4 regions of the Ensifer sp. KUDG1 genome follow, and region 3 is predicted to be linked to each of the others. Evidence: riboswitches for the same ligand, from Rfam matches in the RefSeq annotation. Region 3 holds a riboswitch; each other region holds the start of a gene.
What was found. Region 3 has a riboswitch for cobalamin ahead of cobU (bifunctional adenosylcobinamide kinase/adenosylcobinamide-phosphate guanylyltransferase). Riboswitches for the same ligand answer to the same signal wherever they lie in the genome.
Positions count from the first base shown of each region.

Region 1 (7,802 bases), on a different contig from region 3:
GAGAATGAAGAACGCCAGCGCGCCGATCGACGCGAAGCTGCGCACGTGGTTCCACCAGACCCAGTCGGTCAGATAGCGCTCACGCCAGAGATCGGTCGCCGCCTGGCCGGGCGCTGCGGCGGCGAGCGCATCGTTCATCGGCACGTTGAAGACGATGGTCACCAGCAGCACGCCGACGACATAGGCGACACCGCCGGCGGCAAGCCACCACCGGCCCTCGCCGCCCGAGAGGAAGGCGACGACGATGAGCGCCAGGGCGAGCAGCGCCGTGCCCATGAAGGCGCTGAGGAAGATCGGGTTCTGGATCACGACATTGATCGCATTCATCGCAGCGATCCCCTGCTCCGGCGGCAGCCGCGACAGGGCCTGCATGATGCAGACCGAGAAGATGAAGAACAGTCCGGCCATCAGGCCGGAGCCGATCGCGGCGGCAAACGCCAGAGCGGGGATCAGGGGGATCATGCGGCAAGACTCCATACACCGGTTGCTGCGGTTTCCCGAGCGTAGGCTGCAAAGTCACGCGGACGCCGCCCAAGCACATGCTCGACATCGGACGTCAGGTTTGAATTGCGCCCGTCGAGCACCGAGGTGAAGAGATAGCGGATGAGTTCGACATAGTCATCAGGCACGCCGTCGGCCTGCAAGTGCGCCGCGAAGTCGGCAATCGGGATGGCCTGATAGGAGATCGGGCGGTTGGCTGCCGCGGCAATTTCGGCCACGGCGTCGGCAAAGGTCATCAGCCGCGGGCCGGTCAGCGAATAGACCTTGCCGATATGGCGGTCGTCGAGAAGCGCTTCGACAGCGACGTCGGCAATGTCGTCGCAGCTGATGAAAGGCTCGGTCACCGTGTCCACGGGCAGGAAGACGGAACCGCTCAAGACACCCTCGGCGAGGAAGCCTTCGTCGAAATTCTCGAAGAACCAGCTGCCCCGGATGACCGTCCAGTCGGCGCCGGAGGCCTGCAGCGCGCGCTCCGCCGCTTCCGCCTCGTCCTCGCCACGCCCCGACAGCAGCACCAGCCGCTTGACGCCGGCGCTGACGGCAAGGCTCGAGAACTTGGCGATCACCTCGACGGAGCCCGGCACCGCCAGATCCGGCTGGAAGCAGACATAGATGCGATCGACGTTTTCAAGGACCGGCGCCCAGGTCGTCTCTTCCGTCCAATCGAAGGAAGGCGACGCCGAACGGGCGCCGATGCGCACCGCCACGCCACGCTCCTTGAGGCGCTCGGCCACCCGCCGCCCCGTCTTGCCGGTACCGCCCAAAACCAGTGTGATTTTCTGAGACATCGTTTCCTCCTGAGGTTCCACCAACAAACATGAGTATCTCTCACATTTGCAAATGTGATAAATCCTCGTATTTTAGGAGTCAAGTCAAAATGTGAGCATTACTCATGATTCCAGATGCAAGTCCCGCCACGCTTCCCGCCGACGACGAGCCTGCGCTGCGCCGGACGCCGAGCCAGAAGCGCAGCCGCGAGCGCGTCGAGCAGATCCTTGCCTGCGCGACGGCGCTCATCCAGGAAAAGGGCAGCGACGCCATGCGCATGAGCGAAGTCGCTGAAAAGGCTGGAATTTCGATTGGCTCGCTCTACCAATACTTCCCCGACAAGGCGGCAATCGTGCGCACGCTCGCCGAGCGCTACAATACGGTCTGCAACGAGTGCATCGCGGCCGAACTGGCCAAGGTGACCTCGATCGCGGAGTTGCGCGACGCCTTCTCGCTTTTGTTCGACATCTATTACGAGATGTTCCTCGCCGAGCCGGTCATGCGCGACATCTGGTCGGCGATGCAGGCCGACAAGGCGCTGCGCGAAATCGACCTTGCGCAAAGCCGCGCCGGCGGAAAGCTGCTTGCCGATGTGTGGGCCCGGCTTGTGCCGGCGACGCCGCGCGAGGAGATCGACAGCGCCGCCTTCCTGATCATGCATCTCGGCGACTGCACCATGCGGCTTGCGGTCTCGGTCGATCGGGCCGAGGGCGACCAGATCGTCGAGGCCTACAAGCGCATGACCATCAAGGATTTTGTCGCGGATGGACCGCGCGGCGGCGCAGGCTCAATTGACAACTCCATGACAGAATCCTAATCATCTGGGATCGATTGGTTCCCGGGACGCGAACGCGTTTCGGGAGTAAACGGGAACGTGACGGATGGACCCACTCTGGGCATTCAAATCACGGCCGACCCCGCGACTGTAGAGCGACGTCGATCTGCCATTCCGGAGCGATCCGGAAGAAGCCACTGGAAAGGCCGCGAGAGGGCGGTCGAACTGGGAAGGCGAGGCAGACCGAGGGCATCGAGCCCAACGCCGTGAGCCAGGAAACCTGCCACTCGATGCGGGCATAGGGCCCAACCGGGAATTTCCCGATGCCATCACGGAGGTTGTCATGGCTACGTCTACCATTTCGAGCACCCCGCTCTCCCTCAGCGATCGTCTGACCGCTGGCGTCATCGCGCTCTTCATCGGCGCATTCCTCGTCTTCGGCGCCGGCCTTGCCAACTCGGCCGTGCTGCACGACACGGCGCACGACACCCGCCACTCCTACGGCTTCCCCTGCCACTGACCGATGCCTCGGAACGTGAACAACGTTCCGCATCGAACAATCTGCGGACCTGAACACATCCGGCCCGAGCCGGATGTCGGCTTATGTGCATCCCGGTTTTTCCGGCGTGCGAACGCCATCCGCAGCACAGGCAAAATGGGAAGGCTCAAGGACCACGCCGCAGCGCGTGGCTTTTGTCGTTATCGAGGGATTTCAAGATGATTGTCAGAACGCTTCTGGCCGCGATCGTGGCTGGATTGATTGCCGGTGTCTTCATGACCGGCGCCCAGGAATTGCGCGTCACGCCGCTGATCCTGCATGCAGAGGAATTCGAAGGCGAGGCTCCGGCCCCCACCGAACAGCCCGCCGCCCAGCCGGGTGCGGCACAGCCTGCCGCGGAAAACCACGACCAGCATTCGTCGCTCAAGGCCGTGTCGCCGCTTAGCGCCTTGCTCGACGCATTGTCGCCGATCACGCCCGCCTATGCCCATGAGGGCGAGCACGAGGAAGGCGGCATCATGTTCGGCATGAGCCGCTTCTCCGGCACGCTGATCGCGAACCTCGTCACCGGTTCCGGCTTCGGCCTGCTGCTCGCCGGCGTCAGCCTGGTGATCGGCTATCCGATCACGCTTCGGAACGGCGCGCTCTGGGGCGCCTGCGGCTGGCTTGCCGTGCACATGCTGCCGGCGATCGGCCTGCCGCCGGAACTGCCTGGCTTTCCGGCCGCCGAACTCGGCGACCGCCAGACCTGGTGGCTCGCAACGGTGGCGCTTTCGGCCGTCGGCCTTTATCTCGTCGTCCTGCGCGAGGAGATCGTCTCCAAGGTCGCGGGCCTCGTGCTGATCGCAGCGCCCCATGTCTACGGTGCGCCGCAGCCGCTCGACATTACCAGCAACGTTCCGGCCGTGCTCGGAGCAGAGTTTGCGGTGGCCGCACTCGCCACTACGCTCGCCTTCTGGATCGTGCTCGGCGTCGTCTCCGGCTTCATCAACGAGCGCTTCGTCAAGGCACAGTGATCGCCGATCACGGATCGTCACCAAAGCGACGGCGGGGTTCAGGCCCCGCCGTTTTGCATGAGATGCGCCGCCAGCCGCGCGCGGCGGTCCTCCGGCTCCAGCAGGACGCAGGTGTCGCAGAAGCTACCGCCCTCCGTCTTGAAATAGAGACAGCAGCCGCAGCGGATCCGGTATTGGCGTGAAATGTATTCACCACTTGCCGGATCGACAGCCGCAATCTGCTCGTAGCAAAGCTCATCAGAATAGAGCCGCGAGCCGGGCCGCTTGACGATCGCCAGCGCCTCGGCCATGCCGCGCGCCTCATCCCCGATCGCGCGGCCGATTTCGAGGAACGCGCCAGCCAGGGCATCCGCCGCGAGCCGCCATTGCGCCCCGCTCGAGAGGCCTGTCCGTGCCTTCAGGACTGCAATGACGGGCGCCAGATGAGCGATGAAGCCCTGTTCAAAAGAGCTGACGCCCTCCTCTCCACCCTTGCGCCCCATCGCCGGCGGCTGGAGGCGAAAATGATAGCGTTTGCCCGCGACTTCGGCACCACGGTGAAGCCGCGCCCAATCCTCGAAACGAATGCCGGCGACCTCCGGCTGCAGCCCGGAGCCGAGATGGAACGCGCCGAGGACCACGCTCAACTGACGGCTATAGAAGGCGATCAGATGCGCCGCGCGGATCCGGTCGGTCATGCCGACCCCGAAGAAATCCTGATAGGCGAGCCCCGCCTCAAGGCCAGCGCTGCCCACAGCCCAGAAGTCACCCGGCGCGCTGAATTCGCTGGCCGCCGGCCCGAGCGAGACGGCAGCCTCCGGAAACTGGGCACGCAGATGGTCGGCGACGGCCAGCGCCTGCGGCGCAAATGCCGCCGCGATCTCCGCTGTCGGCCGGTGGTCGTTCAAGCGCATGCCGTCTCCGTCGCCCATTCTCATCCCTTGGCGCTGGATGCGGGCGGATTGCCACGCGCACCCTCCCCCTGCCGCAGCCAGCCATCGTCGAAGCCGGCTCGTTGAAGGCCGAGGCGGATCGCCGGTATGCCGCGCATCAGCGTCCAGACAAGGCCGCTTCGCCAGTTCTCGATCATCATGACAACGAGGCCCTGGTCAAGACCGACGACCCGCGCATCGATCCAGCCCTCCGGCCCGCCGCCATCAAGGCTCGGGTTGAAGCCGCCGGGAAAGCGCCCCTCGTTCAGAAGTTCCGGATAACTCTTCGCCATATGCACGAGGGAGGCCTGCGCCGCCTCAGGCTCGAACGGCAGGCAGGCAAGCGGCGCCCAGGGCACGAGCGTGCCGTCATCAGGGCCGTAGGGCGCGCCGCGGTTCACATAGCCGAAAAGCCGCTGCTGGCGCCCATCGCGAAGCCGCAGCCGGCCGCGTGGCGCATGGCAGGCGCTGAGGCCCCACAGGTGCTCGCCATATCCGGCGAAGTGTCCGGGATTGGAGCGCGCATGGTCTCGCTGCAACTGGATGGCGCGCCGGGTATTTTCGAAATAGTCCGTTCCCCGCTCCCGCATCGGCCGGTCGGCCAGCCCGCGCAGATCGAGCCAGGCCTGCGGGAAGAGATGGATGAAGAGCGGCGCCGCATGCAGGTGCGGCCGGCCCTCGACGGGGATCCAGTCATGGCCCTCGGCATAGGCCGCATAATGCTCCGGTTCGATCGCATGCTCGGGCGCGCCGAGTGCCAGCATATAGAGCAGCAACGCTTCGCTGTAGCCCCGCCAGCGATGTTTCAAAAACCGCCCCGGCGGCCGCCAGCCCATCGTCAGCGTATCGCCGCGATTGAGCGCCCAGCGCCAATCGACCCGAGCATAGAGCCGGTCGGCAAGCGCACGGATCTCGCCTTCGACCGCGTCGTCCCGACAGAAATAGGCGGAAGCGGTCAGGACGCCGGCGATCAGCAGCGCCGTATCGACGGTTGAAAGCTCGCTCTGCCAGGCGCGCTCGCCGTTCCGCATGTCGAGGAAGTGGTAGTAGAAGCCGCGATAGCCGGTCGCCTGCCGGTGGCGGGACTGCGGGCTTTGGGCAAGGAAGCGCAGGGTCGCCACCACGCGCCGCGCCGCATCGCCGCGCGAAAGCCAGCCGCGCTCGACGCCGATCGGGTAGCAGGAAAGGCCGAAGCCGGTCGCAGCGATGCTCGCCGGCGCGCCCGCCAACGCGGTGTCGGCGATCAGCCCGGTGACCGGATCGGAATGTTCGAGGAAATAGCCGAACGCCGCCTGCTGCAATCGATCGATCTGAAATCGCTCGGTATTTTCGCTTCGCTGCTGCATCCCGCCTTTCCCGGTCGGCATCCGGGCTCATGCATGACCCGGCAAAATCACTCTTTAGTGAAGGCCAACTACACCCAAACGGTCGCCGAAATCCAATCTTGTGTTACAGTCTTCTAATCTGACCGCGCAATGACTGGTTGAAGCGATGTTGAGCGTGTTGGCGTTACTCCTTTCATTGAGTGGTGGCCCGAGCCCATCGACCGCCGAGGCGACGAATGTCGACGTCGAACTGATCCTGGCGGTCGACATGTCCGGCTCGATGGATCTCGACGAGGCCCGCATCCAGCGGGCCGGCTATGTCGAGGCGTTGCGGCACCGCGACTTTCTCGATGCCGTCGAAAGCGGTCAGCTCGGCCGCATCGCGATCGGTTATTTCGAATGGGCTGGAACGGTGAACGAATCCTCCGTCGTCGCCTGGCGGGTGATCGACACCGCCGCCGACGCGGATGCCTTCGCCAAGCTGATCGAGCAGCGCCCGGTCGGCACGCGGCGCGGCACCTCGATCTCCAACGCCATTACCTACGGCACCGCACTGATCGATTCCAACGCGTACAGCGGCGTGCGGCGGGTCATCGACATCTCCGGCGACGGGCCGAACAACATCGGCCCGCCGGTGCTTCCGGCCCGCGAGACCGCGATCGCGCGCGGCATCACCATCAACGGGCTTGCGATCCTGATCCGCCCGTCGGTTTCCACCGGCCCGCTCGACCAGTATTATGCCGAATGTGTCATCGGCGGCCCCGGCTCCTTCGTGCTACCGGTGCACGAGCCCGAAGATTTCTCCATCGCGATCCGCCAGAAACTGGTGCTCGAAGTCAGCGGTCTGCAACCGCCGCCGACGATACGCTATGTCGATGCCTTCCCGGCCCCCGACTGCCTCGTCGGCGAGAAACTGCGGCCCGGCTTCCTCGACCGGGTCTATCCGGAACTCGACAAGTAGCCTCGCCCGACCTGAGGATCATGCGCAATCCCACGCAACCTTTGCGCGTCAGATTGTCGTTTCCCTTCGCCTCGTCCGACGATAAGATAGCGCGTTGCTTCGCGGATCGATTCATGTCCTTGACCACCACGCCCCATCAGGCCGAACTGGCCACCGACCCGACCACCGACATCGGCAGTCAGCATATCCGCGATACGTTGCGCGATGCGATCGTCGAGCGGCGGCTTGCGCCTGGCACCAAGCTTTCGGAAAGCGACGTCGGCGAACTCTTCAATGTCAGCCGCACCCTGGTGCGCGCCGCTCTGCAGGCTTTGTCCTATGAAGGCCTCGTCAACGTCGAGAAGAACCGCGGTGCTTTCGTCGCCCACCCGTCCATCGACGAGGCGCGCCAGATCTTTGCGACCCGCCGGCTGATCGAGCCCGGTGTCGTGCACGCCGCCGCCGCCCGGATCGGCAAGGCGGAGGTGTCAGAACTCAGGCGCATGCTGGCAGCCGAGCGGCAACTGACCGAACAGCGCGGCCAATCGGCCCGTCGTGCGGAGATCAAGGCATCGGGCGATTTCCACCTGGCGCTTGCCGACCTCTCCGGCAACGCGATCCTGCGCCGCTTCATGGACGAACTCGTCGCCCGCTCCTCGCTGGTCATTGCACTCTACGGACAATCGACCGTTTCGAGCTGCGGCCACAGCGAACACGACGAGATCGTCAACGCCATCGAGCGCGGCGACATCGACGCGGCCGCACGGCTGATGGTCCACCACATCGACCATATCGAAGCCGACCTCGACCTGCGCGTTCTGAAGTCGACCGACCTCAAGGCAGCGCTGGAACTCTGATCCCGCTTACGCCTCAGTGTTCCCGGTAGGCGGCCACAACCTGCACCGCGCGCGGATTTTCGAAACTTTTCAACACCGGTCCGAACTCCACGGCGCTTCCCTGCCGCACGTCCCTTCGTCCGCCATCGGCGAAGATGCGCCCGCAAAAAGATCCCGCTCGCAAAGCCGAAGAGGAGCCGGTTGCCGTCAGCACCGACAAAAATCGATCGG
Region 1 covers NZ_JBNDIG010000019.1:15,007-22,808, reverse strand. The annotation lists gene M2267_RS29820 (DUF1772 domain-containing protein) at 1-462, opposite strand, end outside; gene M2267_RS29815 (NAD(P)H-binding protein) at 459-1,289, opposite strand; gene M2267_RS29810 (TetR family transcriptional regulator) at 1,394-2,086, shown strand; cobalamin riboswitch at 2,085-2,346, shown strand; gene M2267_RS29805 (CbtB domain-containing protein) at 2,388-2,564, shown strand; gene M2267_RS29800 (CbtA family protein) at 2,762-3,559, shown strand; gene M2267_RS29795 (ferric iron reductase) at 3,598-4,452, opposite strand; gene M2267_RS29790 (glucoamylase family protein) at 4,473-5,816, opposite strand; gene M2267_RS29785 (DUF1194 domain-containing protein) at 5,962-6,756, shown strand; gene M2267_RS29780 (GntR family transcriptional regulator) at 6,870-7,592, shown strand; gene M2267_RS29775 (hypothetical protein) at 7,606-7,802, opposite strand, start outside.
Region 1: it holds a riboswitch for cobalamin, as region 3 does, so the genes downstream of both, M2267_RS29805 (CbtB domain-containing protein) here and cobU (bifunctional adenosylcobinamide kinase/adenosylcobinamide-phosphate guanylyltransferase) in region 3, are expected to answer to the same signal.

Region 2 (7,802 bases), on a different contig from region 3:
TGTCGCCGGGAAAGACGATATCGACGAGGGTCTGTGGCGCCGGGGTTTCCCCCGACGCCGCTTCCGGGTGGTCCGTCATGCGCGAAGCGCCTTGTAGGGATCATCCGCGAAGGCCTGGCGCAGGGCGCGCGCCGCCGCCACCATGTTGACAAGCGCTGGCCGGGTTTCCTCCCAGCGCCGGGTCTTCAGCCCGCAATCCGGGTTGACCCAGATCTGCGCCGGCGTCAGCCCTTCGGTCGCGCGCTCGATGAGGTGCACCATTTCATCCACCGCCGGTACGCGCGGCGAATGGATATCGTAGACGCCCGGGCCGATCTCGTTCGGATAGGCCCTTCCGGTGAACGCGCCGAGCAGTTCCATCTTCGATCGCGACGTCTCGATCGAAATCACGTCGGCATCCATCGCCGCGATCGCCGGCATGATGTCGTTGAACTCCGAGTAGCACATGTGGGTGTGGATCTGGGTGGCGTCGCCGACGCCGGCGGCGCTGAGGCGGAAGCACTCCACCGCCCAGTCGAGATAGGCCTTGCGGTCGGCGGCCTTGAGCGGCAGGCCCTCGCGCAGCGCCGGCTCGTCGATCTGGATGATGGCGATGCCCGATGCCTCGAGGTCCCTGACTTCGTCGCTGAGCGCCAGCGCGATCTGCCGGCACACCACCGACCGCGGCAGGTCGTCGCGCACGAAGGACCATTGCAGCATGGTGACCGGACCCGTCAGCATGCCCTTGACCGGGCGATCGGTCAGCGACTGCGCAAAGGCCGCCCATTCGACAGTCATCGGGTTTGGCCGGGAAACGTCGCCGAAGATGATCGGCGGGCGCACGTAGCGCGAACCGTAGCTCTGTACCCAGCCACTTCGGGTAAAGGCGTAGCCCGAGAGCTGCTCGCCGAAATACTGCACCATGTCGTTGCGTTCGAACTCGCCGTGTACCAGCACGTCGATGCCGATCTCCTCCTGCCAGCGCACCGCCTGCTCGGTTTCCCGGCGCAGATACGCGGTGTAGTCGACATAGCTGAGTTCGCCCTTGGCATGCAGGGAACGGGCCTGCCGTACTTCCGGTGTCTGCGGGAAGGAGCCGATCGTCGTCGTCGGGAAAAGCGGCAACGGCAGCGCGTCCGCCTGGAGCGCGCGACGGGCCGGGAAGGGAGACCGGCGCTCGCTGTCGGCTGCCGTCAGCGCCTTCAGTCGCCCGGCAACAAGTGGATCATGGATCCTGAGCGACGTCAGCCGCGCCTTGGCTGCTTCGATCGAGGCCGCAAAGACCTTTTCCGGGCTGGCAAGCCCCGGCTCGAAGGCACGGGCGAGAAGGCTTAATTCATTGAGCTTCTGCACGGCGAAAGCGAGCCACGAGGCAAGCTCCGGGTCGAGCGCCTTTTCCATGCCGAGGTCGACGGGCACATGCAGGAGCGAGCACGAGGGCGCAAGCTCGATCCGGTCGCGGCCATGGGCAGAGACCAGCGGCTGCAGGCGGCGGAACAGGCCGGCAAGATCCGTCCTCCAGACGTTGCGGCCGTCGATGATGCCGAGCGACAGCACCCGGTCAGCCGGAGCGGACTGGATGAGGACCTCGATCTGCTGCGGCGCGCGCACGAGATCGACATGCAGGCCCGCGATCGGCAGCGCCAGGGCGCTCACCATATTTTCGCCGATCGAGCCGAAATAGGTCGCAAGCATGATCCGGAGCCCGGGAACCTTCGCCCGGAACGTATGATAGGCAAGGTCCAGGGCCTGCCTTTCCCGGTCGGTGAGATCGAGCACCAGACTAGGCTCGTCGATCTGAACCCAGTCGGCGCCGGCATTGGCAAGTTCGGTGAGCAGCTCGACGTAAACGGGAAGCAGGCGCTCGATCAGGTCGAGGGGATCGAAATCTCCGCCCTTCGCCTTGCCGAGCTTGAGGAAGGTCACCGGGCCAAGCAGGACCGGGCGGGTTCGATAGCCGAGGGCTCCGGCCTCGAGAAAGGCTTCGAGCGGCCGGTTATGCGTCAGCGCAAAGCGTTGATCCGCTTCGAATTCGGGCACCATGTAATGGTAGTTGGTATCGAACCACTTGGTCATCTCGAGTGCGGCGTTGCCGCCGTCACCCGCATGCGTGCAACCGGAAGCGCAGGGCGAACCCGTCGAGCCGCGCGCCATAGCAAAGTAAGTGTCGAGATCGACGGGACCGCCCTTCCAGCCATAGGCGGCCGGAACCGCACCGACGAGCACGGCAGTATCGAGCACGTGGTCGTAGAACGAGAAATCGTTCGAAGGGAGGATATCGATGCCGCGCGCCTTTTGCGCCGCCCAGTTTTCGGCCCGAAGCCGGCGGCCGACGTCGAAAAGGTCGTCACGGCTGATCTTGCCGGACCAGTAGCGTTCAAGCGCGAATTTCAGTTCGCGGTGGCGGCCGATGCGCGGGAAGCCGAGATTGGCAGTCTTGATGGTCATTTCCTTACCCCGAAGGTTGAAGGGCAAGGTTTGAATGCGACGCATCCGCGACGCGAGAAGGGTCCCGCGTCGTCAACGCGCCTCATCGGACACCCCGCCCGTGGACGTTGTTCATCGCGGCAGGTCTCCTGGCTTGCGGGTCAACGCGGACCGTTCCGTCTTCCCGAGGCGTCTTCCTCAGTGACATCATCGAACGGCCGCTCTCCGCCTACAGTTGCGGGGGCAGCTCCGGCCTTAGCGCTTGTCAGCGCCGCACCGAATTCCCTCTTAGCTCCGCCGCGCCGGATGGCGAGGCGCAGAACCACGATGCCGGGACAATGCCCTGCAATCGCTTGCTCGTCAATCGCATAAAGAAATGCTTATGTCTTTATTTTCTCCAGCCAGGGCGCGGGGCGAGACGCGGGCAATGCGCGGCCCTTCGCTGCAAACTGCTTTGGCGGCGGGTTGCACCGGCACGGGATCGGGCTCCTCCGGCCAGTGCCACGGATCCGCGGTGTCGCCGACGCGCGCACGGATATGTTCCTGGTCCCGCGTCAGGCCGATATCCCGGAGCTGGAACTCGTTGAACGTGTCGATGGCGACCGGAGCGCTGAGGGTCCTGTCTGCCCAATTCAGGACATGGTAAATCATTGATCGCATTGCGCTAAGCATTGCTATCCTCACTTCTCTACAAGGCGTGTGTTCGCGAAAAAAGTGAGGTTTTTTGCCGTTTCGCGCAAAGCGATTTCTCGCATGCTGGCATAAAGAATGCTTATCTCAGCGTCATGAGCAAGATTCCTCCTATGAGTGCAGTGCGCGCCTTCGAGGCCGCTGCCAGGCACCTGAGTTTCACCCGCGCCGCCGAAGAGCTCGGCATGACGCAGGCGGCCGTCAGCTACCAGATCCGGTTGTTGGAGGACCGCATCGGCGCGCCGCTCTTCGTCCGCCTTCCGCGCGAGGTGCGGCTGACCGGTGCCGGGCGGCAGCTGGCGCCAAAGGTAACCGAAGCGATCGATCTTTTAGGGGCGGCCTTCTCGGAGATTGCCGACAAGACCGAACATCACCTGCACATCTCGGTGCTGCCGACCGTCGTTTCGAGCTGGCTCGGCCAGCGGCTCGCCTCGTTCCAGACCGCGCATCCGAACATCAGCATAAGGGTGCACATGTCGACCGAACTCATCGATTTCAAGCGTGATGCCATCGATCTCGCGGTGCGCAGCGGCGCCGGCGACTGGCCGGGAAACGATGTCTTTCCCTTGTTTCCGCTCGATTACGTGCCGGTCTGCACGCCGTCCTTCCTGGAGAAACATCAACTCAAGGAGCCCGCCGACGTCTTGAGGATCCGGCGTTTCGGCAACGCCAACTGGTGGCGGCGCTGGATGATCGAAACCGGCGTCGAGCCGCCGGCGAGCAACGGTACCGAGCTGATCTTCGACGTCCAGGCGATGGATGTCGCCACAATCCTTTCGGATCACGGCATGGCGATTGCCGTCTCGACCTTCCTGATGGATGAACTGAAGAGCGGCAGGTTGATCCGGCCGTTCGAGCATGTGGTGCGCGACGGCCGCGCCTATTGGCTGGTCTATCCGCAAAGCACCAGGCGGCAGAAGAAGATCCAGGCTTTTCGCGACTGGGTCGTCGCCGAAGCAGACGCGTCGAATGCGATGCTTGCGACCGTCATGGAGCAATCCTGTCCGGCATCTATTCGGGGCGAGCTCGGTGCAAAGTGGTGAGTCTGGGGAAAGAAGACGCAGACGCATCCGGTGCGCGCGTGCCGGTTCGCGCCGGCCGGGCTTCGGAAAATGACGCTTTCATGGAGAAACTGAAAATCAGCTGAGAACGGCTGTTACCAAACTGACATGGCGGCTCCCTAAAGACTGCGGCCAACCGCAGAGAAGGGGAGAGACAGCCCTCCGACGCGGATACCGCAAGCCATCGTCGGAGGCCCGTTTCCATGAAAATCGTCCAGATCAGCGACACCCATCTCAGCCCCGCCAAAAGCCATTTCAACGGCAATTGGGAACCGGTTCGCGCCTGGATCGAGGCGGTAAAACCCGATCTCGTCATCCACACGGGCGATGTCACCATCGATGGCGCCGACCACGAGGACGACATCACCTTCTCACTCGATCTGATCGGCCAGCTCTCGATGCCGGTCGCGATCGTTCCCGGCAATCACGATGTCGGCCATCTGCCGGGCTCGCACCAGCCTGTGGATCCCGTTCGGCTTGCCCGCTGGCGCCGTCTCGCCGGTCCGGACTACTGGGGCCACGACCATGGCGACTGGCGGCTGCTTGGCCTCAACAGCCTGCTGATCGGCTTCGAAGACGAGGAAGAGGACAGGCAATTTGCCTGGCTGGAGGAACAACTGCTTGGTCGCGACGGCCGCCGGGTGGCGGTCTTCGCCCACAAGCCGCTCTTCGTCGACGCCCCGGCCGAAGGCGACACCGGCTACTGGGGCATCCGTCCGCGCCAGCGCCAGCGGCTCTTTGATCTTTTCGCCGAAGCCGAGGTGGCGTTGCATGCCAGCGGTCACCTGCACTGGGCCTGGACCGGCGAACATGCCGGGACGTCGCTTGTCTGGGCTCCGCCGACCTCCTTCATCATCGACACGCTGGAGCGGCCGATGCCGGGCGAGCGGCTGGTGGGTGCCGTCGTGCACACGTTCACTGAGGACGGTGTTTCGAGCGAAATCGTCGCTGTGCCGGGTCTGACGAGCTACGTGCTCGACCCGATCGTCGAGGACGTCTATCCGCTCGCCGCCAAGAAGAAGGTTCGCGTGGAGGCAGCGCAATGAGCGTGCTTTCGCTGGATGGCATCACCAAGTCCTATGGCGGCAACGCCATCCTGAAGGGCGTCAGCCTGGAGGCGGGAGCCGGCGAGTTCATTGCGCTCGTCGGCCCTTCCGGCTGCGGCAAGAGCACGCTTCTGCGCATCGTCGCCGGCCTTGATCACGGCGATGCCGGCGAGATCGTCATCGGCGGTCGTAGCGTTGTCCGCATGGCGGCGGCCGACCGCAACGTTGCGATGGTGTTCCAGTCCTACGCGCTCTATCCGCACCTGACGGCAGGTCAAAACATTGCCGTACCGCTCGCCATGCGGCGCCTGACGGCGATGCAGCGCCTGCCCATGATTGGCAGTCTTCTGCCTGGCCAGAAGCAGATCCGCAGCGATATTCAGCGCCAGGTCAAGGAGATGGCCGGAGCGCTGAAGATTGATCATCTGCTCGACCGCAAGCCTGGGCAGATGTCCGGCGGTCAGCGCCAGCGCGTGGCGCTTGCCCGCGCCATGGTGCGCCGTCCGGCCGTGTTCCTGATGGACGAGCCGCTCTCCAATCTCGACGCCAACCTGCGCGTCCATGCCCGCGGCGAAATCGTCGACCTGCACCGCCGCGCCGGTGTGCCGACACTCTACGTCACCCACGACCAGTCGGAAGCGCTGTCGATGGCCGACCGCGTCGCCGTCATGATCGGCGGCAATCTCTTGCAACTGGCGAGCCCGAAGGAGATCTACGACAACCCCTCCCATATCGAGGTTGCGCGCTTCCTTGGTCAGCCGAAGATCAACGTGCTCGAAACCCGCACGGATACCGCAAGCATCGTGCGCTTCGGCGATTTCGTGCTTCTGGCAAGCCGCGGGCAGGCGCCGGATGCACCGGTGAAGCTTGCAATCCGTCCGGAATTTGTCCGCTTCCATGCGGCAAGCGCCGGCCGCCTGACCGCGCGGGTCGAGCGCATGGAGTTTCTCGGCTCCGAAGTCATCGTCCACGCCCGTCTCGATGCGATCGGCGAGGTGGTCACTGCCAAGTCAGCACCCGCCGAAGCCGCAGCACTCGCGATCGGTCAGCCCGTCGATGTCGCGTTCATGCCGGAACGGGCGATGCTGTTCGACGGCGAGGGCACCCGGGTGGCAGCCGAGCCGATCACTATCGCCGCGACGCTGGAGAAGGTCCATGGCTAGTGTCGCAACCTTCGAAACCGCGATTGCTGCGTCCCACCCCGATCGCCGCGAAGCCCGCATCGCCTGGTTGCTGGCGCTGCCGGCCATCACGCTGCTCTTCCTGTTCATCCTGCTGCCGACCGCTGCCGTGATCGTGCTCGGCTTCACCGATTTCGAGCTCGGCTACGGCAGCTTCCGTTTCGTCGGTTTCGAGAACTATGCCGAGCTCTTCGGCGACCGCACCTTCCGTCGCTCGCTCTGGAACACCGCCGTCTACACCGCGATCGTCACACCGGTATCGATCGTGCTTTCGCTGGCGATCGCCATGTTGATCGAGGCGGAAACCAAGGGCCGAGCCTTCTTCAGGACCGTCTATTTTCTGCCGGTCGCCTCGCTGCTCGTCGCCATGGCCACGGTCTGGCAATTCCTGTTCCACCCGACCATCGGCCCGATCAACACCTTCCTCGCCGTTTTCGGCATTGCCGGCCCCAACTGGCTCGGCGCCTCCGGCACGGTGCTCTATGGCCTGTCGATCATCGGCATCTGGCAGTCGGTCGGCTTCAACATGGTGCTGTTCCTCGCCGGCCTCACCGCCATCCCGCGGGAACTCTATGCCGCCGCCGAAGTCGACGGCGCGAAATCCTGGTTCGATCGTTTTCGGCTGGTGACCTGGCCGATGCTCGGGCCGACGACGCTGTTCGTCACGACCATCAGCATCATCAATTCGGTGAAGGTGTTCGAGACAGTGAAGACGCTGACCGAGGGCGGTCCGAACAAGGCGTCGGAAGTGCTGCTCTTCACGATCTACCAGGAAGGCTTCGTCTATCTGCGCGTCGGCTACGCCTCGGCCATGACCGTCGTCTTCCTCGCAATCCTCGTCGTCCTGATGTTTCTGCAGTACCGCGTGCTTGACCGGAAGGTGCATTACGCATGACCAGCAACGCCTTCTCCGTCACCCGCATCGCCCGTCTGACGGTGCTGTCGCTCGGCGCTCTTATCTTTCTAGCGCCCTACATCTTCATGGTCTCGACCGCAGGCAAGGCGCAGAGCGAGATCTTCTCCTCGTCGCTGTCGCTGATCCCTGAGCAGTGGTCCTACATCGAGAACTTCTCCAAGGCGCTGTCGCGCGTCTCGATGTCGACGCTGCTCTTCAACGGCGTGATCGTCTGCGCGCTGATCTTCGTCATCCAGATCGTCGTCGCCATCCCTTGCGCCTATGCCATGGCGAAGCTGAAGTTCCGGGCCGCCCGCACCATGATGGTTCTGGTCATGCTCGGACTGCTCGTGCCGATCCATGCGACGGCGCTGCCGATCTACGTGGCCTTCGACAGGCTCTCGGTCTTGAACAGCTACACGGCCCTGGTGGCGCCCTTCTCGATCTCGGTCTTTGCGATCTTCCTGTTCCTGCAGTTCTTCCGCGCCATGCCCGACGATCTGATCCATGCGGCAAGGCTCGA
Region 2 covers NZ_JBNDIG010000006.1:175,539-183,340, forward strand. The annotation lists gene M2267_RS17130 (acyl-CoA thioesterase) at 1-79, opposite strand, end outside; gene metE (5-methyltetrahydropteroyltriglutamate--homocysteine S-methyltransferase) at 76-2,427, opposite strand; cobalamin riboswitch at 2,529-2,748, opposite strand; gene M2267_RS17140 (hypothetical protein) at 2,767-3,057, opposite strand; gene M2267_RS17145 (LysR substrate-binding domain-containing protein) at 3,210-4,139, shown strand; gene M2267_RS17150 (metallophosphoesterase family protein) at 4,361-5,203, shown strand; gene M2267_RS17155 (ABC transporter ATP-binding protein) at 5,200-6,366, shown strand; gene M2267_RS17160 (carbohydrate ABC transporter permease) at 6,359-7,279, shown strand; gene M2267_RS17165 (carbohydrate ABC transporter permease) at 7,276-7,802, shown strand, end outside.
Region 2: it holds a riboswitch for cobalamin, as region 3 does, so the genes downstream of both, metE (5-methyltetrahydropteroyltriglutamate--homocysteine S-methyltransferase) here and cobU (bifunctional adenosylcobinamide kinase/adenosylcobinamide-phosphate guanylyltransferase) in region 3, are expected to answer to the same signal.

Region 3 (7,802 bases):
CAGTTCGGCAAAGGCCGCCGGGTTCTTCTCGCGCAGGAAATCCGCCACGCGCTCGTCGACGACGAATGCCTGATAGGCCGCCTCGAAATGATGGTCGCGCACGGCCCCCGTGGTCGCCGCAAACGCGAACATGTAGTCGACCGTGGCAGCGATCTCGAAGGCGCCCTTGTAGCCATGGCGCATGACGCCATCGATCCACTTGGGATTGACGACACGCGCCCTAACCACCCGGCCGATCTCTTCTTCGAGCGAGCGGATCACCGGCTTTTCCGGCCGGGAATGGTCGTTGTGGTAGATCGCCGGGCGGTGTCCGCCGAGCTGTTCGGCAGCAGCACTCATGCCGCCTTCGAACTGGTAGTAGTCGTCGCTGTCGAGCAAATCGTGTTCGCGGTTGTCCTGGTTCTGCACCACCGCCTCGATCGTGCGCAGGCGTTCTTCGAAGAGGTCGCGCTCGGCCTTGCCTTCTTCGCCGGCGCCATAGGCATAGGCGCCCCAGGTCAGATAGGCCTCGGCGAGATCGGCCTTGGTTTCCCAGCCCTTCTCGTCGATCAGCGCCTGCAGGCCGGCGCCATAGGCCCCGGGCTTGGCGCCGAAGACGCGGTAGGAGGCGCGACGTGCTGCCTCGGCCGCCTCGACGCCTTCGGCCTCCAGCCGCCGGCTTTCCGCCCGCATGCGCGCCGCGATCATGTTGTCGGCATCGTCCTCTTCCAGCGCGCCGACGGCGCGGATCGCCTTGTCGAAGAGCGCGATCTGATCCGGGAAGGCATCGCGGAAGAATCCGGAAATGCGCAAGGTCACGTCGACGCGCGGGCGGCCGAGCACCGCAAGCGGCACGATCTCGTAGCCCATCACCCTGCGCGAGACCATGTCCCAGGTGGGTTTCGTGCCGATCAGCGCCAGCGCCTGGGCGATGTCGTCGCCGCCGGTGCGCATGTTCGCCGTGCCCCAAGCCGTCAGCCCGAAGGAGGACGGCCACTCGCCGTGATCCTGCAGATAGCGGCGGATCAGCAGTTCGGCGGATTTCTTGCCAAGCTCGTAGGCCGCCGGCGTCGGCACCGCACGGCTGTCGACGGAGTAGAAATTGCGCCCCGTCGGCAGCACATCCGGCCGCCCGCGCGTCGGCGCGCCTGAGGGACCGGGGGCGACGAAGCGGCCGCTGAGGCCGGTGAGGAAGCCGGTCATCTCGGCGGCACCCGAATTGGAAATTGACGGTTTCAGGCGGGTTTCGATTTCGCCGAGCACAGCGTGCGTGTTCGTCCAGTTTTCCGGGCAGGCCAGTTCGCCGGCAACGAGATATGCGGCCAGCAACTCGATCCGCTCCACCGTATCGCCGGCGGTGCGCCAGGGGGCGTCGGAGACGTCGCCGAGGATTGGTGGCTTCGGGGCTGCCCAACTGTCGGACATGACGCAATCGAGCGGGTCGAAGGCGAGCCCCGCATCCGCTGCGATCGCCCGCTGCAGGCTCTGGTCTCCGCCCTCGCCGAGACCGCGCGGTACGCGCGCCAATGCCACGGTCAGATCCGTCAGCAAACGCCCTTCCGGCGCCACGCCGAAGATGTGCAGGCCGTCGCGAATCTGCATTTCCTTGAGGTCGCAGAGATAGGCGTCGAGCTTCTCCAGCGCCTTGTCGTCGCTGTCGCCCTTGTCGATGCCGGCATCACTGTCGAGCCCGATGTCGCGCACGAGGTCGAGGATCTGGCGGCTGAGCAGACGCAGGCGCCGCGGGTCGCCGCCGGCGGCATCGTAGTACTCGTCGACCAGCGCTTCTAGGTCCTTCAGCGGCCCGTAGGACTCGGCGCGCGTCAAGGGCGGCGTCAGGTGATCGATGATGACGGCGCTGGTGCGGCGCTTGGCCTGCGTGCCTTCGCCCGGATCGTTGACGATGAAGGGATAGATGTGCGGCAGCGGCCCGAAGATTGCCTCGGGATAACAGGTCTCAGACAGCGCCAGCGCCTTGCCCGGCAGCCATTCGAGATTGCCGTGTTTGCCCATGTGGACGATCGCCTGCGCGCCGAACTGCTGGCGGAGGTAAGCATAGAAGGCGAGATAGCCATGCGGGGGCACGAGGTCCGGCGAATGGTAGCTTTCCTTCGGGTCGATGTTGTAGCCGCGCGCCGGCTGGATGCCGACGATCACCTCGCCGAAGCGGGCGAGCGGCAGCGCGAAGGCGCCGTCGAGGAAGAAGGGATCGGCCTCCGGCGCACCCCAGCGCCCCGCGACTTGATCCTTTATCTGTTTCGGAAGCGAATCGAAGAACGATTTGTAATCGTTCAGCGAAATGCACTCGCGGATTTCGCGATCATGGCCTGCCGAATTGGTCGGGCCGGCCATCAGGTAACGCATCAGCGCGTCGCCGTCGGCGGGAACCTCGCCGACCGCATAGCCTTCCCGCGCCATGGCGCCAAGCACCTCGACGGTACCGGCCGGCGTGTCGAGCCCGACACCATTGCCGAGGCGACCGTCGCGGTTCGGATAGTTGGCCATGACGATGGCGATACGGCGCTCAGGCGGCTCTGCCCGACGCAGCTTCGCCCAGTTGACGGCAAGGTCAGCGGCAAAGCGCACCCGGTCTTCGAGCGGCTCGTGCCCGACGATATTGGCCTCGACCTTGGCGTCGTAGATCGACGCCGCCTTGAACGAGACAGCGCGAGCAAGAATACGGCCGTCGACTTCCGGCAGCGCGACGTTCATCGCCAGATCGCGCGCCATCAGCCCCTGCGGCGACGTCTCCCATTGCGCCCGCGACGAGCCGGAGAAGATCACCTGCAGGACAGGCGCACCGGTCGATTCCAGCACGGTCGGCTGGCGATCGGCCCCTGGCGACGAGACGGCAAAACCGGTGGCGTTCATCACCACGTCGGGTGCAGCTTCAGCAAAGATCGCTTGCAGCGTGCCGACGGAAACCGCATCCTTGAGGCTGGAGACGAAGACCGGCAGCGCGCGGACACCTTGTTTCGCTAACGCGTCGATCAGCGCCTCGACCGGCCGTGTCTCGCCGCTCTGGACGAGGGCGCGGTAAAAGCAAATTGCGACTGTCGGGGGTTCGAATCCCTCCCCCGCTACCATTTGCCCGCAACCTTGCTGAATGTACGCCAACCACTCCGAAACCCCGATCACGCCCTTACCCGGCCACCAGATTCCGGCCTTCAGCAGCGGCTTGGCTGGCTGCGGCTTCTCGGCACCGGTGACCAGCGCCGCGGCATAGTCGAGGAAGAGGCCGGCATTGTCGGCGCCGCCTTCGGTAAAATAGGCCCATAGGCGCTGGCGGTCGTCGGCTGCGACGGTGGAGAAAGGCTCAAGCCCCGGATCCGGCTTGTCGTCGCCCGGCAGCACCGCGATCTGGAACCGGTGGGTGACGGCGGCCGCATGCAGGGCTTCGAGCAGATAGCGGAAGTAGCTGGCGCCACCGAGTGGACGGACGACGATCAGCTTCGCATGGCGCGCCGTGCGCTCGACATAGGTGTCGACCGACATCGGGTGCATCAGGCTCATGAGGCTGGCAATGCGCAGGCTCAAGCCGCCGTCGCGGCGACCATGGGCTGCGGCGATCGAGGAGAGCTCGGTGTCGGCGGCCGAGAGGAAAAGGATATCGGCCGGCGTTTGCCCAAGGTCGATCGCTTCGTTGCCGTCGGCGATCGTTCCTTTCTGGGCGAGAAGCAGATGCATTCGTCTTGTCCGTTTGGGCAATTCCGAACGAAAACGCTAAGAGCGTTTTCCATCCGGAACTGCATCATTTCAATGCGTTAGATCATTTCATTCAAGGAACGATCTAGACGAGCGCGGTGATCGCAGCGCGCACCGCCGCCTCGTCCATGTCGTGCAGGCCGATGACGACAAGGCGCGTACCGCGCTTTTCGCCGGCGCCCCAGGCCCGGTCGTAATACTGGTCGACGCGGGCGCCGACGGCCTGGATCAGGAGGCGCATCGGCTTGCCGGGCACATCAGCAAAACCCTTGAGGCGCAGCACGTCATGCTCGGCAATCACACCCTTGAGGCGGTCAATAAAGGCGGCCGGGTCGGCGATCGCGCCAAGCTCGACGACGAAGCTGTCGAACTCGTCGTGGTCGTGCTCTTCGCCCGCCTCGTGTTCCATCTCGTGGTGCGACTTGCGGTTGGCGATATCGCTTTCCGTGCCGACACCGAGGCCAAGCAGGATGGCAGCGGCAACTTCGCCGTTCTTCGCCTCGATCATCGCAGGCTTGCGGCTGGTGCGCGAAGACACCTCGTCGCGCACGGCCTTGAGGCCGGAGGCATCGATCAGATCGGTCTTGTTGAGAACGATGAGATCGGCGGCCGTCAGTTGGTCCTCGAACAGCTCCTCGATCGGGCTTTCGTGATCGAGATTGTCGTCCTCGACGCGCAGCGCATCGACCTTGTCGTGATCGTCGGCAAAGCGGCCAGCGGCAACGGCGGCGCTATCGACCACGGTGACGACGCCATCGACGGTCACTTCGCTGCGGATATCCGGCCAGTTGAAAGCGGCGATCAGCGGCTGCGGCAAGGCGAGACCCGAGGTTTCAATGATGATGTGATCGGGACGGTTTTCACGCTCGAGCAGCTTGGTCATGGTCGGGATGAAATCGTCAGCCACGGTGCAGCAGATGCAGCCGTTGGTGAGCTCGATGATGTCGTCCTCGGTGCAGGCCTCAGCACCGCAGCCCTTCAAGACATCGCCGTCGACGCCGAGATCGCCGAACTCGTTGATGATCAGCGCGATGCGCTTGCCGTCGGCGTTCTGCAGCAGATTGCGGATCATCGTGGTCTTGCCGGCACCCAGGAAGCCGGTGATGACGGTCGCCGGGATCTTGCCCTGGTTGGCTCTCGCAGTGGTCATTTTTCAACCCTTCATTTTCAGCGGCAAACCGGCCGCGACAAAGTAAACTTCAGTGGATTTCTCCGCAACGATCTGGTGAAGCCGGCCGGCATGGTCGCGAAACTCGCGGGCCATGCGGTTCTCGGGCACGATGCCGAGGCCGACCTCGTTGGAAACGAATACGAGACGCGCCTGCGCCTCAGGCAGATACGCGGCAAGCGCGGCGAACTCCGCCGTCATGTCACGCTCTTCGAGCATGAGATTGGTGACCCACAGCGTCAGGCAGTCGATCAGGAGCACGTTGGCAGGATCGTCGATGCTTCTCAGCACGCCGACGAGATCGACCGGCTCCTCATGCGTCGTCCAGCCTTCGCCACGGCTTATCCGGTGGTGGTCGATGCGCGCGCGCATTTCGTCGTCCCAGGCGCGTCCCGTGGCGACATAATGTCGGGTGAGGCCGGACGCTTCGGCGAGCCTCTCGGAGAAGCTCGATTTGCCGGAACGGGCGCCGCCAAGAACCAGCACGGGTCCGGCGCTGAGACTGCTCATCGTCGCCGCCTCAACACGCCGAGATCAGCGGCAGGCGGCAACGGCCGTCGGGCGCGCCGCGGGCGCGTTCTTGAAAACATCTGCGAGCCAAAACAACCTCCGTGATGGCGTTGGAGACAAACGTCCCCTCGGGCGGAATGCCCATGTCGGATGGCAGGTCTCCTGGCTCACGGCGTCACGGGGCCGAACATCGCCTCGCCCTTAAGGGGCGAGGTTGCGATGTCAGGACCCGAACGGCCCGCCTCACCTTCCCGGCGTTTTCCAGTATCGTGAAAGGCGGACGATTCGTAGAAGAAGAGGCGTCCAACCCGGCTGATCACGATGCCACGCCAGTGGCTTTTCCGGCTTGATCCCCGATCTGCCCCGGCTGCCCATGCAACCGGCCGACAGCCCGGCACCAAACCCGATGGCGAACCCTGACCGTTCTACAGTCGCGGGGTCGGCTGCGATAAGGATGCCCGATTTGGGTCCATCCGTCACATTCCCAATTATTCCCCCGTGTCGCCACGACAAGGAGGAACCATCCAACAGCCGATGATTAGGAACCGGACCGCGCAAAGTCAATCGACGCATGCGACGCCTCCCCGGCCGAGTTGCGCCACGCGACGATTTGTCGAGCCGTGAACGGACGGCCGCGGCCCGCCAAGAACGGCAATGCATCCGCCTGCCTTCCACCCGTGGCTCACTCTCATTTTGTGCCAAATCGCTATCAGAATGCGCCAATGCGCCCTCAAGCTCTGGCGCACCTCTGTTCCGAGGCAAATTCGCCGGGATGATGATCGACATCCGCAAATGGTTCGGCGGTCGCGCGTTCGACCGCATGGTCCTGTGGACCGTGCGGTAATCGACCCCACGGGAGCGCTAGGCTTTCGGTTGAGGGTTGACGATCTTCAGCCAGCACGTCGCGATCACCGCTGTGGTGGAGACTGCGGCTGCGGCCAGATAAATGGCGCTCGCCCCCCAGCCTTCACCGAGGCTCCCGGACAGAAGCGTGCCGAGCCCGTAGCCGGCCCACATAAAGCTGGTAAGCCAGCCAAACGCCTCGGTTCGATCCTCCGGTCGGGCACTCAGCCCGACAGCGAGCTGGCCGAGCGCATCCCGGGCTCCGCTGAAAACCCCGGCACCGAGATAGAGCAGCAACAGAAGCCAATGGTCCGAGGTCATGCTCATCAAGATGAAAAAGCAGGCCGTCACCAGGTGAAAGGCAATCATGCCGCGCTTCACCGAAGGTTGCGCGCGCAGCGCGCCATAGAAAATGCCGCCGAAAACCTCGCCGGCAGCAAATCCACCGAGAAGAACGCCTGCCAGGGCGGCCGTGACGCTCTCCACCGCGCCAATCTGCATGGCACCAATCGTAAAGGTGTCGAGGGCAACGATCGCCAGAAGCAGCGCCAGCGGAGCGTTCGCCAGGACGGAAAACAGCCTTCGCGGACGACGCTCCGTGGCCTTCCTTGCCATGGGGCTGTTGGCGATCAGCATGTCGCCAATGACCTTTGCGACAGCGCACGACCCCACGATCATGTTTGGCGGCATCACATAGAGCAAGGCACCGACCAGGATGGGCCCGAGTATGAAGGTGCTCGAGTTGATGACTGTATCGAGCGCGTAGGCACTCGATAGATTGCTCTCGGGCACGAGATGCGGCCAGCTGGCCCGGACGACGGACCCCGATGGCGGCGTCGTGGCACCCAGGGCCGCGGCAGCCAAGAGAAGATAGGCGGCCGGCAACTCATGAACGAGCGCGAAGACCACCGCCACATAGGAAAGGGTGTGAAACCCGACGAACACAAAAAGAGTTCGCCGCGAACCGAAACGATCGACGAGGCGGCCGGCAGCGGGGGCGACCAAAGCCAAGGCAACGGCGTGCGCGAACAGGACCGCGCCCGCATCCACGACTGAGCCCGTGCTTTTCGACACCGCGATCAGAAGGGATAGGCTCAGCATCGACGTGGTCATTCGACTTATCGATGTCGCGATCACGAGACGGACGACACCATCCCCGCGCAGCACTGCAGCATAGCTCTCACCGACCATTCTTGCGTTACCTTCGTAATCCGAATAGTTAGTAACGAGTACACAACCGGACCGTTACCTGTCAAATGCAGCTTACAAGTAACTCACAACGCCAGGCCGCCTTGGCCGCGACTTTGGTGAACCTCGCACTGGACGGTCAATCGGGCGGCCGCGCCTATGCTGGCTTGACAGCCGACGCGCTGAAGCAGGCGTTTGCCGAACAGCTCAACCCATCGATGAGCAAGCGCGTTCTGCCCGTCATCGATGGCGGCGCGCGATTGCGATCGGTCGCAACGGACCTCGGCCCGGTGTTTGAGGCCGCCACGGACGAGACCGCTGCGGCGACGCTGAACCACCTGATGAAGCGCTACGCCCCTCGTCCCTATCTCGTGGCCGATGTCGAGCAACCGTACCATCTGCATTTCCA
Region 3 covers NZ_JBNDIG010000002.1:583,556-591,357, reverse strand. The annotation lists gene cobN (cobaltochelatase subunit CobN) at 1-3,666, opposite strand, end outside; gene cobW (cobalamin biosynthesis protein CobW) at 3,770-4,834, opposite strand; gene cobU (bifunctional adenosylcobinamide kinase/adenosylcobinamide-phosphate guanylyltransferase) at 4,838-5,362, opposite strand; cobalamin riboswitch at 5,680-5,902, opposite strand; gene M2267_RS08425 (MFS transporter) at 6,224-7,396, opposite strand; gene M2267_RS08420 (CGNR zinc finger domain-containing protein) at 7,513-7,802, shown strand, end outside.

Region 4 (7,802 bases), on a different contig from region 3:
CGCAGGCCTTCAGCTTCAGCTCGTCGAAACCGGTGGCTCAAACCAACGCACAGCAGGATGCGCTGATCGGTCTCTACAACGAGCGCATCGCCAGTCTCGACACGGTCATGCGGGGCGAGATGGCCTATTTTGGCGCGGCCATGGACCTCGTTACCGATGTCGATCAATTCCTCGGCAACGAAAGGCTGCGCTCGTTTGCGTTTACGGTTTTCGACCTGGACCCGAAGACATTCAACTACACGGAAGTTCGCGACGGGCTGACCACCAGTTCTGCGGACCTGGGCAACGCCAGGTTCGCCGCAGCGACGAGACGGGATGAAGCGCTCAAGCTGTATACGGATCTCGACACGCGGATCAAGACTCTCGGTGCGATCGACAAGCTGACCGCCGAACTGGCGGAGGCGCCCGCTGCCGACAAGCCGGCGATTCAGGCGAAGATCGACGAACAGAACGCCATCGTCGCCGATCTCGATGCCAAGCTGCCGCCACGCGACCAGGCGCCGGCGCTGATGACGTCGCTCGGACAGGAATTGAACACGCTGAACGGACGCATCCGCAATCTCGACACCTATATCGCCATGAAGAATTTCTTCAACTTCAACCCCGACGGCAGCGTGCCGGCTGGCGGGAAGGCGATCAGCGACGCAAAGAAGACGGAACTCAACAATATCTACGTCTTCAAGAAACCTGGGGAGACGCCATTGGGGGGCGAGCGCCTGACGGGCGCCGGGGCGCTGCTCAACAAGGAATACTACGAACAGAAGATCGCCGGCATCACCACCATCGCCGAGCTGACAAGCGAAACCCGGCTGTTCAATTACATCGTCACGGCCTTCGGTCTCAAGGCATCGACGACGATGCCGTCGACGATCGAAAACATCCTCACCAGCGACATCAACGACCCGAACAGCTACGTCAACACACAGGGCGGCGAGTACAATGCCGCCTTCAAGGAACTGCACAAGGCCTTCAACTTCCAGGCCGACGGCACGCTGCAGCCGGGCAAGACGGCCCAAGACGCCGATCAGTTGAAGAAGACGTCCGACAGCTACATGGTGCGCTACAACGACAAGGGCGATGCCGAAGACGAAGCCGTGGTCAGGAGGTTCAAGCTCTTGGTCAACTCGATGGAATCGGTCGACAAGTTGCTTGCCGACAAGGGCGTGCTGACGTTCACGCTGCGCGCCTTCGGGCTCGAAGAAGAGGGGCTGAGCACGCGTGAGCTGAAGCGCATCCTGACCAGCGATCTCAACGATCCCAGGAGCTATGCCAACACGCTGCGTGACGAGCGCTACGTCAAGCTCGTGAAGGCGTTCAATTTCAATCCGGACGGAACACTCGGCGCGCCGAAACTCGCGCAGAGCGACAACGACATCATGAGCACGGCGCGGGACTACATCATCGCCAAGTCCCGCTTCGGGACCGAAGACGAGAAGAAGGTCGCCAAGCAAAAGGCCCAGGACGAAGCCAAATACTACACCGCCGAGATCGCGAAGATCGAAACGCTGGATGACTTCCTGAAGAACCGGCGACTGGTCGATCTGGTCCTTGTCGGCTCCGGTATCGATCCCGAGACGGTCAAGAGCGATTATCTCAGGGAGATGTTCACGTCGGATCTCGAAGATCCGAAGAGTTTCATCAACACCGACCCGAACGGGCTGAAATACCGCGAGATCGTCTCGTCCTTCAACTTCGACAAGGACGGCAAGATCGTCAGGGGCGAGGCAGGCCAGATCCAGACCCGTCGAGGTCTCATCACCACGGTCGATCTCTTCCTCAACCAGTCCCTCGAAGAACGGGAAGGCGCGGACAACGGCGGCATTCGTCTTGCGCTCTACTTCAAGCGCAAGGCCCCGGAGATCAACACGGCATACGACATCCTGGCCGACCGCGCCCTGTTCGAGGTGATCAAGACCGCCTACAGCATGCCGGAGGGCTTGCAGAACGCCAAGATCGAAGCCCAGGCGGCCTATATCGAGCGCACGATCAACCTCAAGGAATTGCAGGAGCCCGGGAAGATCGACAAGCTGCTGCAGCGCTTCACGGCACTCTATGACGTCGAAAACAACCAGGACGTTTCGCCTGGTCTCGCGATCCTGACCGGTGGCGGAGGCGGTAGCGTCAGTGCCGAAACGCTGATGACGCTCTCGCAGCTACGCGCAGGTGGTCGCTGACGCCAGCCCCCTGATGGCCGAGCTTGAGCGCGGCGGCTGCTTCGCAGCCCGCCGCGCAAGACGGGCCGTCGTCATCGGTCGGCGCGCAACACCTTGTCGGGGTTCATGATACCAGCGGGATCGAAGGCGTGCTTGATGCGTTGCATCAGCTCGATTTCGATCGGCGTCCGGACCTCGGCGAGTTCGTCACGCTTCAGCTGGCCGATGCCGTGTTCGGCAGAGATCGAGCCGTTATACCCAAGCACGATGCCGTGGACGATGGCGTTGATTTCGCGCCAGCGGTCGAGGAAGGCCTGCTTGTCGGCACCGACAGGCTGCGAAATGTTGTAGTGGATGTTGCCGTCGCCCATGTGGCCGAAGGAGCAGATGCGCGCGCCGGGGATGGCTTTCATGACGGCCGCATCCGCCTCCTTCATGAAGGCCGGAATGCTGGAGACGGGCACGGAGACATCGTGCTTGATCGAGCCGCCCTCGGGCTTCTGCGCCGGCGACATGCTCTCGCGCATGTGCCACAGCGCCTTGGCCTGTGTCTCGTTGGCGGCGATCACGGCATTTTCGACGAGGCCGGCCGCATATCCCTGTTCCAGAAGATCCTGCACCATCCGTTCCGCGCTTTCGGCGCTATCGGATGTCGAGATATCGATCAGCGCGTACCAGGGATGGATCGTGTCCATCGGGTCACGAACGCCGGGGATATGCTTGGCGGTGAATTCGACGCCGAGCCGCGGCATCAGCTCGAAACCGGTCAAAGCCGGCCCGCAAAGGCTGGACGCTTTTTCGAACAAAGCGAGCGCATGCTCGACGCTGCCAACCCCGGCAAAGGCGACCTGATGCCCGAGCGGCTTCGGAAAGAGCTTGAGCACGGCGCCGGTGATCACGCCGAGCGTACCTTCGGCACCGATGAAGAGATCGCGCAGGTCGTAACCGGTATTGTCCTTCTTCAACCGGCGCAGGCCGTCCCAGATTTCGCCGGTCGGCAGCACCACCTCGAGGCCGAGGCAGAGCTGGCGCATGTTGCCATAGGCAAGCACGGCCGTGCCGCCGGCATTGGTGGAGAGGTTGCCGCCGATGCGGGCCGAACCTTCCGAGCCGAGCGACAGCGGGAACAGGCGATTGTGCTCGTCCGCCGCCTTCTGGATGTCGGCAAGAATACAGCCGGCATCGGCGACGATGACATTGCCGACCGGATCGACGTCGCGAATGCGGTTCAGCCGTTCCAACGAAAGAACGATGTCCGCTTTGCCCTCCCGCGGGATCTGCCCGGCGACGTGGCCGGTGTTGCCGCCCTGCGGCACGATCGCCGTACGGGTGGCGCTCGCAAGCTTCATGATGCGCGAGACCTCGTCGACGGAGCCCGGACGCAGCACCATCGGCGTCGTGCCGCGGTAAAGTCCACGCGATTCGACGAGATAGCGCGCCTTGTCCGGTTCGGCCGTCAGCACGTTGGCGCTGCCGACGATGTCGGCGAAGGAGGCGATGAGTTCGGGAGAGGGAAGGGTGGTCATGGGCCTCACTTCGCGTTGCGCCTGTGCGCTATCGGATCGGTCGATCTGAGGATGTGATCCTCGGTTCCTGGTCGGCGGCGATCATAACCGCAATTGGCGCCGTTCGCTGAGGGCGGGTGCGCAGAAGATGCCGCACGCCATCTTACCCTCGTGGTGCGGCTGCCCGCTGCAACCGATCGATGATGGCTTCCCCCAGCCCGTCCGAAGGGATCGGCCCGAAGGCGATGGTCTCTGCGCCGCTGGCATCCGCCCGCTTCATGTAGTCGAAGAGATTGGCGGCGGCTTCGCGCAGATCGCCAGCCGGACTGAGATCGAGAACGATGGCCGCCTGTTCCTCGCCGGCGATCCGATTGCCGCCGAAACGGATCAAGGCTTCGCCGGCATGCACCTCGGCGGCATCGAGCCGGACGGCAGCGCCGGGCGCATAGTGCGAGGCGAGCATGCCCGGCGCCTCGATCGTCGCTCCTGCCGTCTCCGGCCGGATCACCGGACGGTCGAGCAGGCGTTCGATCTCGGCAGCATCGAGGCCACCCGGCCGAAGCAGCCGGATCTCGTCGCCATCGACCTTGATGATTGTCGACTCAAGGCCGATTTGGGCCTGGCCGGCGTCGAGGATCAGCTTCAGTTTTCCACCGAGATCGGCCTCCACATGGGCCGCACTGGTCGGGCTGATCTTGCCCGAGGTATTGGCGCTGGGCGCAGCCAGCGGGCGTCCGAAGCGGGCAATCACCCGGCGCGAGAAGCCGTCCGGCATGCGGATGCCGAGCGTGTCGAGGCCGGCGGACGCCAGCGCATGAACCGTGCTGGCGGCGCGCTGCCGAAGGATCAGCGTCAGCGGGCCGGGCCAGAAGGCTTCGGCCAGCTGCCGGGAAACCGGATCGAAATGCACATGGGCTTCGGCCATCGCCATGTCGGAGACATGCGAGATCAGCGGATTGAAGCGCGGGCGCCCCTTCATCTCGTAGATGCGGCTGATCGCATCAGGATTGGTGGCGTCGGCGGCAAGGCCGTAGACGGTCTCGGTCGGAATGGCGACCGGTTCGCCTTCGGCAAGAACGGCGCAGGCGCGCGCGATCGCGCGGTCCGGTTCCCTTTCCGTATCGATGATCTCAGCCATGCCGTTTCCTTTCCGATGCTTCCTTAACGGACGCACCGGAAAAACAGAACGATTTTCTTTGAAGCAACCGGTTCGGCTCAGAGGCTGCGGATGATGCGGCGCAACGCGTCGTCCTTGGCACCGAGCATCAGCACGTTTTTCAGCGCGACCTTGGGATCGTCGGTGCGAAACAGCAGACCGTTGTCACGAAAATTGCGGTTGATGACCATTTGGCCGGCTTCCGCGCCCGGTTCGATGGCGACGGCGAAATACATGCGCGAATAGCCGGGCTGGATGCCTTCGAAAAAATGCGTCTCATGGCCGAGGTCGCAGTAGAAGTTGGCGAAGTAGAAGGACCAGGTGATGTCCTTGGAGGGCGTGACCGGCGTGCGCGCCGCCGTCACGTGACAGTAGCCGAGATGCGGCCGGCCGACGAGCGTGCGGTGGAAGATCATCTTCGGGAACTGGATCGAGGTGTGAAAGCCGTTGATCCGCTTATGGGTCGTGTCGCCGGCGGTGTTGAGCTTCTTGCCCGTCCTGTCCGCAACTTCCTCATAGCTCAGGTAGCGCCGTTCGCTCGGCACCCATTGCCTGCGATTGATCCGGCCCGTGCGCAGGAATTCGGTATGAACCGCCGTCTTCGGCGGGATTGTCGGCGGCGCCTCGGCTGCCGCGTCGTAGTATCTCAACTTTGCCATGATCGTCAGCGCGCCATCTGCCTGCCTGCAGGACCTCTCTCGTCCGCCGGCTAGGCTAGCGGCTCATGGTTAATGAATGATTGCCTCCTGGCTGCATCATGAGCGTTCCCTATCTGACGGGATGTCGCAAACGGGCGAAGCTTTCCCGCGTCTGCGCCGCCCGCGCCGCAAAAGGCGGCAAATGCCCAAGATGTGGGCTATCTATATGTTTGTAGTGTAAAAAATCTAAGAGAGGCGCCGGTGATGGCGGTTTTTCCCGTGTCGTCATTCTGGAATTGGATGTCGCTATCCGGCAGCTGCCAGGGCGGTTTCCGCGATTACATATCCTTACTCAAGGTGCCGTCTTCGAAGAGAAGGCGGAGAATTGGGAAGCCGGTCAAATCCCGGCGCTGCCCCCGCAACGGTGGTGGAGCGAAAGCCTCGGCAAAGGCCACTGGACGGTTCGTCCGGGAAGGCGCCGGGCTGGTCCGAAGGGACGGCTCCTGAGCCCGGAAACCAGCCTTGACGGACATAACCGTAACGGGTTGCGGCGGGCAGCCGGATCGGAGCCGACAACGCATGGGCGTGCGCCCGTGCGGGTTCCTGTCCTGCCTCTCCAAGACATGGCGCATGAGGACAGGACATGGAAACCAGAAACGATATGCTTCGAAAGCTGAAGGGTCGGCGCGACGGCTACAGCCTCGATCGGGCTTTCTACATCGATCCCGACTACTATCGGCAGGATCTGGAAAACATCTGGTACAAGGATTGGCTGTTCATCGGCCATGACTGCGAGATCCCGCGGGCCGGCAATTACTTCACCGTCCAGGTCGGCGACTTTCCCGTCGTCATCACCCGTGACCGCCAGGGCACGATCCGCGCCTTGCACAATTCCTGCCGCCACCGCGGCTCCCGCGTCTGCACGCAGCAGAAGGGCTCGTCGGCAAAACTCGTCTGTCCCTATCACCAATGGACCTACGAGCTCGACGGTTCGCTGCTGTTCGCCCGACAGATGGGCGAGGATTTCGACAAGGCCGCCCACAGCCTGAAACCGATCCACTGCGAAACGGTCGGCGGCTACATCTTCATCAATCTTTCGGAGAACCCTGCGGACTTCGCGGCATTTCGCGAACTGGTCACGCCCTATCTCGCGCCGCACCGCCTCGGCGAAACCAAGGTCGCCTTCGAAAGCACGATCATCGAAAAGGGCAACTGGAAGCTCGTCTGGGAGAACAACCGCGAGTGCTACCATTGCGCCGCCAATCATCCAGAACTCTGCCGCACCTATCCGGAAGCCCCGACCGCGACCGGGGTGCAGGGCGCCAAGGATGATCCCGTGATCGCCGAACATTGGGCGAAATGCGAGGCCGAAGGCTTGCCGAGCGAATTCAGGATGTCGCCGACCGGCCAGTTCCGCGCCGCCCGCATGCCGCTTGTCGACAATGCCGAAAGCTACACCATGTCGGGCGCGCGCGCCGTCAGGCGGGCTTTGTCGGCCGATGTTTCCCAGAGCCAGATCGGCACGCTTCTGATGTTCCATTACCCGACCACCTGGAACCATGTGCTTGCCGACCACGCCATCACCTTCCGCGTACTGCCGCTCGGGCCTGAACTTACCCAGGTGACGACGAAGTGGCTGGTCAACAAGGATGCGGTCGAAGGCATCGATTACAATCTCGAAGAACTGACGCATGTCTGGACCGAGACCAACGATCAGGATCGCCAGATCGTCGAGGAGAATGCCTTCGGCATCCGCTCGCCGGCCTATGAGCCCGGTCCCTATTCGCCCGAGCACGAAGGCGGCGTGATGCAGTTCGTCGAGTGGTACTGCAAGTTCATGGAGCAGCGCCTTGCCGGCGACGCGGCTCCGCTTTCAAGGGTCGCCTGACATGCAGATGGCCTCCTCGTTTCACCATTTCGACGCGCTGCATGTCTGGATCGACCGGCAGCAGATGCTCGAATGCACATCGGCGGTGGTCGAGACCGCCGATGTCATGACCTTCACCTTCCGGGCGGAAAAGCCCGCCTGGTTCCGCTATCTGCCCGGGCAATTCGTAACGCTCGAACTGCCCGTCGCCGACGAGCCGGTCATGCGCACCTACACGCTGTCGTCGACGCCGTCGCGGCCGCTTTCAATCGCGGTCACGGTGAAGGCGCAGGCCGACAGCATCGGCACCCGCTGGATGTTCGACCACCTGAAGCCGGGCATGAAGCTGAGAGCCTTCGGTCCGCTCGGCGATTTCAGCTTCGTGCGCCATCCCGGCGACAAGTACCTGTTCATCTCGGCCGGCTCCGGCATCACGCCGATGATGTCGATGACGCGCTGGATGGCGGACTGCGTGCCGGAGAC
Region 4 covers NZ_JBNDIG010000001.1:845,013-852,814, forward strand. The annotation lists gene M2267_RS04130 (DUF1217 domain-containing protein) at 1-2,174, shown strand, start outside; gene M2267_RS04135 (FAD-binding oxidoreductase) at 2,246-3,679, opposite strand; gene M2267_RS04140 (L-threonylcarbamoyladenylate synthase) at 3,822-4,796, opposite strand; gene M2267_RS04145 (DUF6656 family protein) at 4,874-5,473, opposite strand; cobalamin riboswitch at 5,791-5,991, shown strand; gene M2267_RS04150 (aromatic ring-hydroxylating oxygenase subunit alpha) at 6,096-7,340, shown strand; gene M2267_RS04155 (2Fe-2S iron-sulfur cluster-binding protein) at 7,342-7,802, shown strand, end outside.
Region 4: it holds a riboswitch for cobalamin, as region 3 does, so the genes downstream of both, M2267_RS04150 (aromatic ring-hydroxylating oxygenase subunit alpha) here and cobU (bifunctional adenosylcobinamide kinase/adenosylcobinamide-phosphate guanylyltransferase) in region 3, are expected to answer to the same signal.